DNA from 2 places in the Serratia sp. MMO-28 genome. Region 1 is predicted to be linked to the other one. Evidence: riboswitches for the same ligand, from Rfam matches in the RefSeq annotation. Region 1 holds a riboswitch; the other holds the start of a gene.
The links. Region 1 has a riboswitch for thiamine pyrophosphate ahead of thiC (phosphomethylpyrimidine synthase ThiC). Riboswitches for the same ligand answer to the same signal wherever they lie in the genome.

Region 1 (6,491 bases):
CGCCATATTGTCGCTGCAGTCCAGCACCAGATCGGCACGCGCCACGGCTTCGCTCAATATCGAACCCTGTAAGCGCTGTTCCAGCGCAATGCAGGCTACCAATGGGTTCAGCGCCTGCAATTGACGCTGTGCCAGCCGCGCTTTGCCTTGAGGGAGTTCATTACTGCGATAAAGGATTTGCCGCTGCAGGTTGGAGATATGCAGTTGGTCATCATCCGCCAGCAGCAGGGTGCCGACGCCAGCGGCAGCCAGATACAGTGCCGCCGGGGAGCCTAATCCCCCCAGGCCGACGATCAATACCGTAGATTGCTTCAGCCTTTCCTGGCCTTCTGGGCCGAACTCTTCCAGCAGCAGCTGGCGGCTGTAACGCAAAAATTCCTGATCGTTGAGCATGGCATTACTCCTTGCCTTCAATCAGCTTCAGCAGTTGTGCCGTAGCCAGACGCCAATCCGCGGCTTGGGTGATGGCGCTGACCAGTGCCACACTGCCCACGCCGCACTCCAGCACGGCGGGCACGCGATCGAGGCTGATCCCGCCGATCGCCACCGTTGGATACTCCTGTAAACCAGCGACATGGCGCCTCAGTTCCGCCAACCCTTGGGGGGCGGAAGGCATTTCCTTGGTTTGAGTGGGGAAGATATGCCCCAGCGCAATGTAGGAAGGTTTTATCGCAATGGCGCGGGCGATCTCGGCGTCGTCATGGGTCGATACCCCCAGGCGCAGTCCGGCCCGGTGAATGGCGGCCAGATCGGCAGTATCCAGATCCTCCTGCCCGAGATGCACGCCATAGGCGGCGTGTGTGATCGCCAGCCGCCAGTAGTCGTTGATAAACAGCCGCGCACGGTAGCGTTTGCCAAGCGCAATAGCGGCGGCAACGTCGGCTTCGACCTGTTCGTCCGGCAGATCTTTGATGCGTAATTGGATGGTGGTCACGCCTGCATCCAGCAGGCGTGCAATCCATTCAACGCTGTCCACCACCGGGTAAAGCCCCAGTTCGTGTGGCGTGGCAGGGAAGGGCGTAGTGATTTCAGTCATTGTTCACCTCTTCCTGCAGGTTGGCTGCGCTGTGATACAGTTCGCTGCCGCGCGAGCGGAATTCGGCAGACATTTTCTCCATGCCGGAAAGCTGGACTTCGACCGGTTTGGCGGCTTCTTGTGCGGCGGCGTAGTCGCGCACTTCCTGCGAGATTTTCATCGAGCAGAATTTCGGCCCGCACATGGAGCAGAAATGGGCAATCTTGCCGGACTCCTGCGGCAGCGTTTCATCGTGATAAGCACGGGCAGTGTCCGGATCCAGCGCCAGGTTGAACTGATCCTCCCAGCGGAATTCAAAACGCGCCTTGGACATGGCGTTATCACGGATCTGTGCACCCGGATGGCCCTTCGCCAGATCGGCGGCGTGGGCGGCAATCTTATAAGTGATTAACCCCTGCTTCACGTCTTCCTTATTCGGCAGGCCAAGGTGCTCTTTCGGCGTGACGTAGCACAGCATCGCGCAGCCGAACCAGCCGATCATGGCGGCACCAATCCCCGAGGTGAAGTGGTCGTAGCCTGGCGCAATATCGGTGGTCAATGGGCCAAGGGTATAGAACGGTGCTTCGTGGCAATGTTCCAGTTCTTCGGTCATATTGCGGCGGATCATTTGCATCGGCACGTGGCCTGGGCCTTCGATCATCACCTGTACGTCATATTCCCAGGCGATTTTGGTCAGTTCGCCCAGCGTGTGCAGTTCAGCAAACTGGGCTTCGTCGTTGGCATCCTGAATAGAACCGGGGCGCAGGCCGTCACCGAGCGACAAGGCAACGTCGTAGGCGGCGCAGATTTTGCAGATCTCGCGGAAGTGCTGATAGAGGAAGTTTTCCTGATGGTGCGACAGGCACCATTTCGCCATGATCGAACCCCCGCGTGACACGATGCCGGTCAGGCGTTTGGCGGTCATCGGCACATAGCGCAGCAGCACGCCGGCGTGAATGGTGAAGTAGTCCACGCCCTGTTCCGCCTGTTCCAGCAGAGTATCGCGGAACATTTCCCAGGTCAGGTTTTCCGCCACACCGTTCACTTTTTCCAGCGCCTGATAGATCGGCACGGTGCCAATCGGCACTGGGCTGTTACGCAGGATCCATTCACGGGTTTCGTGGATATAGCGCCCAGTGGAGAGATCCATCACGGTATCTGCGCCCCAGCGGGTAGACCACACCAGCTTTTCTACTTCTTCTTCGATCGACGACGTGACCGCCGAGTTACCGATATTGGCATTCACTTTCACCAGGAAGTTGCGGCCAATGATCATCGGCTCGGATTCCGGGTGGTTGATGTTGGCGGGGATGATAGCGCGGCCAGCGGCCACTTCCTGGCGCACAAATTCCGGCGTGATGTTTTCTGGCAGATTGGCCCCCCAGTTCTGGCCGGGATGCTGTTGGCGTAACACGCCACCACGAATCCGTTCACGCCCCATGTTCTCGCGGATGGCGATGAACTCCATCTCTGGCGTGATAATGCCCGCGCGGGCGTAATGCAATTGGGTAACGCGTTTGCCGGGCAGGGCCTTGCGTGGCAACGGCAGGTGTTCGAAGCGCAGATGATCCAGCCCTTCGTCCGCCAGGCGCTGCTGGGTAAAGCCGGAACTGACCGTGTTCAAGGTTTCGCTATCCGCACGCTCCTCAATCCAGCCTGCCCGCAGCTTTTCCAGGCCGCGATGGACATCCAATGTGGCGTGCGGGTCGCCATAAGGGCCAGCGGTGTCATACACCGGAATCGCCTCATTCGCTTCATACTGTGGGTTATCTTTGCTGCCGCCGGTAAGCGTCGGGCTAAGCTGGATTTCACGCATGGGAACACGGATATCGCTGCGTGAGCCTTGCAGATAAATACGCTGTGAGTTGGGGAAAGTCACGCCCTGTAAGGCATTGATAAACTGCTGTGCTTCGTCACGCTGCTGTTTGCGGGCACGGGGTTTTTTCATCGTAGACATAGCAAATTCCTATCAGTGGGTGATGTGTGGAAAATTGCTTGTCTGGAGCTCGGAGGGAGTAATGATGCTGGCCAAAAAAGCAGCGAGATCCTGGATCGGAAAAGCTGTGTTCGGCGATAGATTACTCTTGTTCCCTTCGCGGGTATTAACCCGATCAGGTTCCGCGGATCCCGAATTAACGGTCTCAGCCTGGCTGATTTGCTAAACAGATCAACGCTAGGCACTCCGACAAGAAGCCACCAGTATAGGAGGGTGAATAAAAACTACAAGCCTGCCTTTGATCTTTCATGCTGCGGCGTTGTTGGCGGTGCGAGGTGATCCGGCCCGTCCGTGGGCCTGCACTATGACGTTGAAATGGGTTGGCAGGATTAGGCTGGGTTTTCCAGCGTATCGGAATTGGCAGCCCCAGGTTGCGCTTGTTGCCAGGTTTCCGCTGCCAGTTGAATCAGTTGATCCTCCAGGGCAAAGCGTGAGGCCAGCGCCTCGCCGATATCTGACAGCGCCTGATGAAACTCCAGGCAGACGTCCTGATCGATCTCCACTTCGGTATAACGATCGTGGAATGCCATGATGGTTTCGGTATTGGCCTGTAACTTTGGGTAGAACTTGGTGGTTAGCGCCATTTTCGGGCTGGCTGAGCCTTCCACCTGCTTGATAATTTTGCCGTAGATGTGAAAATGCCCGTCAGAGAGATAATCCACCAGATTCTGGCAAAAGTTCTCCAGCGCTTTTTCGTTCAGCGGCGTACGCTTTTCTTTGTTCGGTTTGATGCCTACCAAAGTGCAGTAAGCGACCAGTAATTGCTTGCGTGCTTGTAGCCATTGATCAACTAATTCATTACTGCCACCAACGCGTTGAGTCAGGCTTTCCAACTGGTTGAGCATGTTTGACTCCGTGAGTAAGAGAAAGAAACAGTAAGTTATTAAAATGTAACAAAGAACAACTCCTAGATTGCCAGTGAAGCGGAGGTTGTGCAACAACATATGGAACTTGCATTAACGGGTAACGAAAATGGCTGGTGGATCGTCAGCCATGAAAGCAAAATTTGGCTGCCAAACGGTGAGCTGCCACTGGGTTTGGCGGCGTCATTTGCCCTGCAGGGGCGGCAGGCCCGTCAGATTGGCGAATGGGATGGGGTACCGGTATGGCTGATATGCCAGCCGATGCCGAAAGAGATGGGATCGGTGCGGCAGTTGCTCGATCTTGATCGTGGCCTGTTCCAACTTGCCGGGCGCGGCGTGCAACTGGCTGACTTTTATCGTTCACATAAGTTTTGTGGCTATTGCGGTCATGAAATGGTACTCAGCCGCACCGAAAGCGCCTGCTTGTGCAATCACTGTCGTGAGCGTTATTACCCGCAGATTGCACCGTGCGTGATCGTCGCGATCCGTCGCGATGATGAGATCCTGTTGGCGCAGCACGTGCGTCACCGCGGTGGGATCCATACCGTGCTGGCCGGGTTTGTCGAAGTGGGTGAAACGCTGGAACAGGCGGTAGCGCGTGAGGTGATGGAAGAAAGCAATATTTCGATCACCAACCTGCGTTATGTGACCTCTCAACCCTGGCCATTCCCCCATTCGCTGATGATGGCCTTTATGGCGGACTATCAGGGCGGCGAACTGCGCCACGATCCGAAAGAGTTGCTCAACGCCGGCTGGTATCGCCACGATCGGCTGCCATTGTTACCACCTCCGGGCACCGTGGCGCGCCGGCTGATCGAGGATACCGTGGCGCTGTGTCGGGCAGAATAGAATCATGTACAATGGCGCCAGATGATGACGGGAGCCCGATAAATGAATGAGTTGAAGAACGATCGCTACCTGCGTGCCTTGCTGCGCCAGCCGGTTGATGTAACCCCTGTGTGGATGATGCGTCAGGCCGGTCGTTACCTGCCGGAATATAAGGCGACCCGCGCCCAGGCCGGTGATTTTATGTCGCTGTGCAAAAATGCGGAATTAGCCTGTGAAGTGACGTTACAGCCGCTGCGCCGCTATGCGCTGGACGCCGCTATTCTGTTCTCCGACATTCTTACTATTCCCGATGCCATGGGCTTGGGGCTTTATTTCGAAGCCGGCGAAGGGCCACGTTTTTCATCCCCGATTACCTGCCGGGCCGATGTGGAAAAGCTGCCAGCGTTTGATCCTGAAGATGAACTGGGTTACGTCATGAATGCGGTGCGCACCATTCGCCGTGAGCTAAAAGGTGCCGTGCCGCTGATCGGTTTCTCCGGCAGCCCCTGGACGCTGGCTACTTATATGGTGGAAGGTGGCAGCAGCAAGGCGTTTACCAAGCTGAAGAAGATGATGTACGCCGAGCCGCAAACGTTGCATCTGCTGCTGGATAAGCTGGCAGACAGCGTCATTTTGTATCTCAATGCTCAAATCAAAGCCGGTGCGCAATCGGTCATGGTGTTTGATACCTGGGGCGGTGTGCTGACTGGCCGCGACTACCTGGAGTTCTCGCTGCAATACATGCATAAAATCGTTGATGGCCTGCTGCATGAAAATGATGGCCGCCGGGTGCCGGTAACCTTATTCACCAAAGGGGGCGGGCAGTGGCTGGAAGCTATGGCCGCGACCGGTTGTGATGCGTTGGGCCTGGATTGGACGACGGATATCGCCGACGCGCGCCGTCGCGTGGGTCACCAGGTTGCCCTGCAGGGCAATATGGATCCTTCGATGCTGTATGCCGCGCCGGAACGTATCGCGCAAGAAGTGGAAAGCATTCTGGCTGGCTTTGGCCACGGCGAAGGGCACGTATTTAACCTGGGGCACGGTATCCACCAGGATGTCCCGCCAGAGCATGCTGGAGCTTTTGTTGAAGCCGTGCATGCGCTTTCGGCTAAATACCATCGCTGAACCGGTAAGGAGGCGCTGTGATTGATACTCAGGCCCTGCGCATGGAACAGTTACAGCGTGCGGGAGACGTCATTCGTCATGACGATTTTCTGCAAAATCCGCCGGTTTTTATTGCCGGTGCCGATGTCGGTTTTGAGCAAGAAGGCGCGGTGACGCGCGCTGCGATTGCGATTCTGCGCTATCCTTCTTTGCAACTGGTGGAATACCGCGTGGCGCGTATCAAGACCACCATGCCCTATATTCCCGGATTTCTTTCGTTCCGTGAGTACCCGGCGCTGCTTGCCGCGTGGGAGCAACTGCAACAGAAACCCGACCTGATCTTCGTCGATGGGCATGGTATCTCGCATCCGCGGCGTTTGGGCGTGGCCAGCCACTTTGGTCTGCTGGTTGATGTGCCGACCATCGGCGTGGCGAAGCAGCGTTTGTGCGGCACCTTTGCCCCGCTTGATGCTGCGGTGGGGGCGTTGGCAGCGTTAGAAGATAAGGGCGAACAGCTTGGTTGGGTGTGGCGCAGCAAGGCGCGCTGTAACCCGCTGTTTATTGCTACCGGGCATCGCGTGAGCACGGCTAGCGCATTGGCCTGGGTGCAGCGCTGTATGGCAGGATACCGCCTGCCGGAACCTACGCGTTGGGCCGATGCCATCGCTTCGCGCCGTCCGGC
Region 2 (6,491 bases), on a different contig from region 1:
AAAGGATTGCAGTGCAAGTGGCGTCATCACTTTATGATGTTCAAACACCGTATGAAGCCCGATAACAGCAATTTCATCCTGTGGGAAAGTTGCGTAAATGCGTGCAGCTTGTGGCAAACCGTGCGCCACACAGCCGGGACACAGCATCTGAAATGACTCCATAACGATGACTTTACCGCGCAGAGACTCCAAGGTGACAGGTTCTACAGTATTAAACCAGCAAGCTATGCTTAATTCGGGCGCGCGTGGATAACGAATCTCATTCATACTAAACTCCAGAGCCTCCTGATAGCACGGGAGGCTCTCATAACACCAACATTCGGGATGACAGGTATTATCAGTACCTGTCGTTTACTCTGTTGCCTTCAAAGCAGATCGTCAATGGAAGCACCAAAATTGATGTGTAACGGAACACCGCCATCAAGAACCAGTGCAGGCACAGATTTTACCCCTGCAGATACAGCATCTTGAATGCGCACTTTGTCTTCTCCCAGATGGACGATTTCGACAGCGTATTGTGCAGGGTCCAGTGCCAGAGCGATTTGTTGCTCTGCGTCTATGCATACTGGACAACCTGCGTGAAAGAAAATGGCCTTTTTACTCATAATCGCTTCTCTCTATGATTTAATGGTATCGATTCGATACAACTTAATCATAAAGAGGAACGGATGTGTTGTCAAGATGGTTTTGAATCGATACGATACGCTGAGTGGGTCACATCTTCGTTGTCTAAAATTTTCAACTCATCCAGCATAATTCCTCAATGAACAGGAAACGGGTTATATGACACTTTTTGATATTATAGAACGCTTGGTAAACTTGCAGATGAGGGCTATTTATTCTCATCCGCAGCTCAAAGGTTTACCTGCGACCTGGGTCCAAATCCTTTACTACCTATCGCAATGCAACGATTATTCCAATACACCGATCGCAACGGCAGAATACCTTGGTCTGACAAAAGGCACGGTATCTCAGTCTCTGAACAAGCTGGAAAGCGAGGGATGGTTGAGGAAGGAAAACGACGGTAAAGATAAACGGGTAGTACATCTTGTGCTGACGCCAAACGCAAAAGAAATTATGCGCGGTGTTATTGAGGAAAATCAGCTAGATACACGTAATTTCCTATCGTTTCCAGAAGAGAAGCTTAAATCGGGCTTTCTAGGATTGTTGCGCCATCTTCAGGCAAGCAAAGATGTGAGGATGTTTGGCGAATGCCGCTTTTGTCGTTTCCACCAAGAGCAAAATGGCCGCCCCTGGTGTGGTCTGGTAGGCGAATTTATCCCACAGGAGAGCGTTATATTAATTTGTCGCGAATTTGAAGAACCCAAAGGGACTCTGTCGAGTTGCCAGCAACAATGATATTGATTCGGTTGTCGTAAGCGCGGGTGCACTCGATCTTTGGCAAGTAGATAAGGGGCTAGTTACTACCGATAATGATACTACTCCAGCAGGGGCGATGACATCGCTCGGGATGAGCAGTTCGTCCCTAGAGATCGGCGGCGAAATCCAGTTGAACGGTGCCTCCCTGACCGCAGCCAACGCCACGGCGGCTGACGCCAGTGTTTACGCGGGCAATATCACCGGCAGTGGTGCGTTTATCAAGAGCGGCTTGGGCAACCCTGGCTTGTATGTCGATAGCTGGGCGCAATCAGTCCAGAAAGATATCGGCAGCAACTTGGGTTCACACAATAAACCTGTCCAGTAAAACATCCGTATCTCCCTTTATCTGGGCTATACCAGGCTCTTCTTCTAAATGGGTTTACAGCCCCCTGGCTTGGCGATTATCCTGAACAGGCGTTGGTGGCGTAGCCAACAAAAATATGATGATTTTTCAATGACTCGGGGTGCCCTTCTTTGTGAAGGCTGAGAAATACCCGTACCACCTGATCTGGATAATGCCAGCGTAGGGAAGTCTCGGTATCCAACCGGTACCCGCCTTCTGAACGCCGGTTGGGAGCAATATGTTCACTCGATCTGATGTGTTACCCGGCCACCGTGCCGTCGCCTGTTTTCACCAATTTAAGCAACGTTCCCCTCTGATTCATTGCCTGACTAACGAAGTGGTGCAGGAGCTGACTGCCAATGTCCTGCTGGCCGTGGGCGCTTCTCCGGCGATGGTGGTTGAGCCTGCCGAGGCGGCACAGTTCAGCCGTTTAGCGGATGCGTTGCTGATCAATATCGGCACGCTGCACAGCGCGCGGGCCGAGTCGATGTTGGCCGCTATCGCGGCCGCTAATCAGGCAGAAAAGCCGTGGACGTTGGATCCGGTGGCGGTGGGCGGCCTGGATTATCGCACCGAATTTGCCCAGCGGCTGCTCCGGCTGCGACCTGCGGCAATTCGTGGTAACGCGTCGGAGATTATGGCGCTGAGCGGTCTGCAGGCCAGCGGTCGTGGCGTCGACAGCCACGATGATTCGCTGGCGGCCTTGCCAGCCGCACGCGAACTGGCGCGCAGTAGTGGTGCGATTGTCGCCGTGACTGGAGTGGTGGATTACATCACCGACGGTGAACGTGCTTGCGCCGTAACCGGTGGCGATATTCTGATGACGCGGGTGGTGGGCACCGGTTGTGCGCTGTCTGCGGTCGTGGCTGCCTTTTGCAGCCTGCCGGGCGATCGGTTGGATAACGTAGCCACTGCCTGCCGCGTGATGTCGTTATGCGGTGAACGGGCGGTGGCGCGCTGCAGCGGCCCTGGCAGTTTTACCCCGGCGTTTCTCGATGCACTTTATCAACTGGCCCCGGAGGAGCTGCAATGAAACGTATCAATGCGTTGACCATTGCGGGCACCGATCCGAGCGGGGGCGCAGGGATTCAGGCCGATCTGAAGGCATTTTCGGCATTAGGAGCCTATGGCACTAGCGTGATCACCGCCTTGGTGGCGCAAAACACCCGTGGGGTACAGTCGGTGTACCACATCGATCCGGCTTTTGTTGCCGCCCAGCTTGATTCCGTGCTCAGCGATGTGCGGATCGACAGCGCCAAGATCGGCATGCTGGCGAATGCGGATATCGTCATGGCGGTGGCGGAACGTCTGCGCCACTATCCACTGCCGCATGTGGTGCTTGATACGGTGATGCTGGCTAAAAGCGGCGATCCGCTGCTGGCTCCCGTGGCCGTCGAATCCATCCGCCGTGAACTGCTGCCGCTGGTTTCCGTGATCACGCCAAATCTGCCGGAGGCGGCGGCACTGCTGGCTTGCGCACCGGCCGAGAATGAACGGCAAATGCGTGAGCAGGGGCAGGCATTGCTGGCGATGGGGTGCCAGGCGGTGCTGATGAAAGGGGGGCATTTGAGTGAAGAAGAAAGCCCGGACTGGCTGTTCACCGCCGATCTGGAGCAGCGTTTCACTGCGCCGCGTGTGGCAACCCGCCACACCCATGGCACCGGTTGCACACTTTCAGCGGCGCTGGCGGCGTTGCGCCCGCGCCATGAAAACTGGGTTGAAACGGTGGCAGCGGCCAAAGCTTATCTGCAACAAGCCTTGCAGCAGGCGGACAGCCTTGAGGTAGGCCAGGGTATCGGGCCCGTGCACCATTTTCATGCCTGGTGGTGAGTAGGCCTGGCGCGGGAACGCCCGGCACAGAGATCAGCCGATCCCGGCCTGATGCAGATCGTGCAGGTTGAGTGCCCCGACCAACACGCCGCTAAGGTTAACGACCGGGGCTGCGCTGATGTGCTGTTCGTGCAATGCTTCCAGGGCTTCGCCGGCACGCCATTGCTCCGGCAAGCGATAGCCGGGGCGGGTGATCGCAGGGCTCAGGGCATCGTTGAGGCTGTTGCCTTCACCAGCCAGCGGCGCAGGTCGCCGTCGGTAAATACGCCCACCACTTTTTGCTGGGCATCGCACACCGCGACCAGGCCAAGGCCGGTGCGGCTCAGCTCTAGCATCGCTTCCATCACGTTGGCGCTTTCTGCAACCACTGGCAGGCGATCGCCGGTGCGCATCAGATGGTGTACGCGATTGAGCAGGCGCGCACCCAAACTGCCCCCTGGATGAGAGCGGGCAAAGTCTTCGGCGTTGAAACCACGCTGACGCATCAGCGCCATCGCCAGTGCATCGCCCATCATCAGGGTGTTGACCGCGCTGGAGGTAGGGGCTAATCCCATCGGGCAGGCTTCATGCTCCACGCTGATATCCAGGGTACAGGCTGCAGCCAGAGCCAGCGGTGACTCTTTGCCACCGGTAATGGCGATCACCGGGATTTGGCTTTCTGCCAGCAGCGGCAGGATCAGATCCAGCTCTTTGGCACGGCCGGAATAAGAGATAAAGATCACCACATCTTCGGTACCGATCATGCCCAGATCGCCATGCAGCGCTTCGGCTGGGTGGACAAAGAACGATGGCGTACCGGTGCTGGCCAACGATGCGGCAATCTTTTTGCCGATATGGCCGGATTTGCCGATGCCGGAAACCACCGCTTTACCCTGGCAGTTCAGCAGCAATTCACAGGCGCGAACAAAGTTATCGTCCAGCCGGGTCAGCAGGCGCTGCGCTTCTGCCAGTTCAATCTCCAGGGTTTCGCGGGCAAAGTTGAGCAGGGCAGTAGCGTTACTCATCGGAGTCTCCTACCAGAATGATATTGATGCCTTTTGCCTCTAGCGCGGCGAGGTAATCCGGGTTGATGCCTTTATCGGTGATCAGCGTATCCACCACGCTCAGGTCGCACACCACGTTCGGGCTTTTGCGGCCAAATTTTGAGGAGTCGACCAGTAGCACAATGCGGCTGGCGGCTTCGCACATCGCTTTGCTGACGTTGTGCACTTCATTGAAGGTGGTGACTCCCGCGTTGAGATCGACACCGTCGGCACCGATAAACAGTTTATCAAAGCTGAACTGGTGGAACGCCGATTCGGCCAGGCTGCCGTGAAACGACGCCGATTTTTTACGGTAGGTGCCGCCGGGCATCAGGATGGTCTGATCGTTATCCAATTCCACCAGCGCATTGACGATATGCAGGCTATTGGTCATTACGGTGATGTTATTGAACTGCGCCAGATGGGGTACCATCTGCAATACGGTGCTGCCCGCATCGAAGATCAGCGAATCACCATCGTCAATCAGCTTGATGGCGGCGTAGGCGATCTGGCGTTTCTTTTCGGTATTGATATGGGTTTTGCGATCGATGGGTTGATCGCCATCGTCACGGCTGAGCACCACACCGCCGTAAGTGCGGATCACTTCGCCTTCTTCTTCCAGCAGAGTGAGGTCTTTACGGATGGTGGTGCCGGTAGTGGAAAAATGTTCTGCCAGGGCGTCCACTGCCGTTTTGCCATGTCGCTGCAAATATTCGAGGATGGCGGCTTGCCGTTGTTTTGGTTTCATAGCGATTCCTGTTCACAAGAGTTGAGCATTCCTCTCGGTGAATAATTCACTATGAAAGGTAATGTCTTTTAATGTGAAAATATCATGATTTCGGTTTAATCGCTAACGATAGTGCAGTTTGGCATGCCTGATCCTCGGGGAAGATCACATCTGGGCATAAATTTTGTTGATGCATACCATGTAACTCACTGAGTTGTTTAGGTTGTGCAAAAATGGTCAGGCCTCGCATCAACAGGCTGCCGCATACCCGTTGCTGTTCATCGAACGCCAGCGCCAGTATCACGCGGGGTTTGAAGCGCCCGCCAGAGCGGCCAACCCCTACGGTGCCTTGCTGGCACAGGCGATCAAAGGCGCGGTTGAAACGCTGAATCTGCCACCAGCCGAGGGCGATTTGCATCAGCCAGGCGATAACGGCAAAGGTGATGAGTGCGCTGGTCATGAGGTTGTGCTCCTGTGTAAAAATAAAGGGTAAGGCAGGTGATATTTCCCCTCACCCTAGCCCTCTCCCACGGGGAGAGGGAACGGTATGTGCCACCGTTTTACCCCTGCCTTAATCGTGGCATTTATCGATTCCCACTCCCTTGGGCTGAGGGGCGGTATGCGCCACCGTTTACGCCTGCCTTAATCGTGGCATTTATCGATTCCCACTCCCTTGGGCTGAGGGGCGGTATGCGCCACCGTTTTACCCCTGCCTTAATCGTGGCATTTATCGATTCCCACTCCCTTGGGCTGAGGGGCGGTATGCGCCACCGTTTACGCCTGCCTTAATCGTGGCATTTATCGATTCCCACTCCCTTGGGCTAAGGGCGATATGCGCCACTGTTTTACTCTGGCTTTAACCGTGGCACTTGTCGGCTCCCTCTCCCTTGGGGAGAGGGTTGGGGTGAGGGGACACAATCTCGCCCTCAGCCGATATATCAGAACATCACTTGCCCGCCGGTAATGTTGATCGACTGACCGGTGCAGTACGACGCCTTATCGCTGGCGTAAAACAGCAGGGTGTTCAGCACGTCCTGATACTCACAGCCGCGTTTGAGCGGCACCTTGTCGGTGTAATACTTTTCAACGTCTTCTGGCTTGATCCCCAGTTTCTGCGCGTATTGCGGCAATAACGATTGGAACATCGGCGATTTCAGCAGATTACCGAGCATCAAGGAGTGCACGGTAA

Region 2: another riboswitch for thiamine pyrophosphate. It lies ahead of thiM (hydroxyethylthiazole kinase); the one in region 1 lies ahead of thiC (phosphomethylpyrimidine synthase ThiC).

Annotation. Positions count from the first base shown of each region.
Region 1 covers NZ_JBBCVB010000043.1:22,535-29,025, forward strand. The annotation lists gene WG891_RS24855 (HesA/MoeB/ThiF family protein) at 1-393, opposite strand, end outside; gene thiE (thiamine phosphate synthase) at 398-1,036, opposite strand; gene thiC (phosphomethylpyrimidine synthase ThiC) at 1,029-2,972, opposite strand; TPP riboswitch at 3,087-3,210, opposite strand; gene rsd (sigma D regulator) at 3,341-3,856, opposite strand; gene nudC (NAD(+) diphosphatase) at 3,956-4,723, shown strand; gene hemE (uroporphyrinogen decarboxylase) at 4,766-5,830, shown strand; gene nfi (deoxyribonuclease V) at 5,848-6,491, shown strand, end outside.
Region 2 covers NZ_JBBCVB010000027.1:19,031-25,521, reverse strand. The annotation lists gene WG891_RS20835 (redoxin domain-containing protein) at 1-267, opposite strand, end outside; gene WG891_RS20830 (thioredoxin family protein) at 366-605, opposite strand; gene WG891_RS20825 (MarR family winged helix-turn-helix transcriptional regulator) at 784-1,359, shown strand; gene WG891_RS20820 (hypothetical protein) at 1,457-1,705, shown strand; TPP riboswitch at 1,831-1,927, shown strand; gene thiM (hydroxyethylthiazole kinase) at 1,962-2,756, shown strand; gene thiD (bifunctional hydroxymethylpyrimidine kinase/phosphomethylpyrimidine kinase) at 2,753-3,553, shown strand; partial or broken gene gutQ (arabinose-5-phosphate isomerase GutQ) at 3,587-4,557, opposite strand; gene srlR (glucitol operon DNA-binding transcriptional repressor SrlR) at 4,550-5,323, opposite strand; gene gutM (transcriptional regulator GutM) at 5,406-5,762, opposite strand; gene srlD (sorbitol-6-phosphate dehydrogenase) at 6,241-6,491, opposite strand, start outside.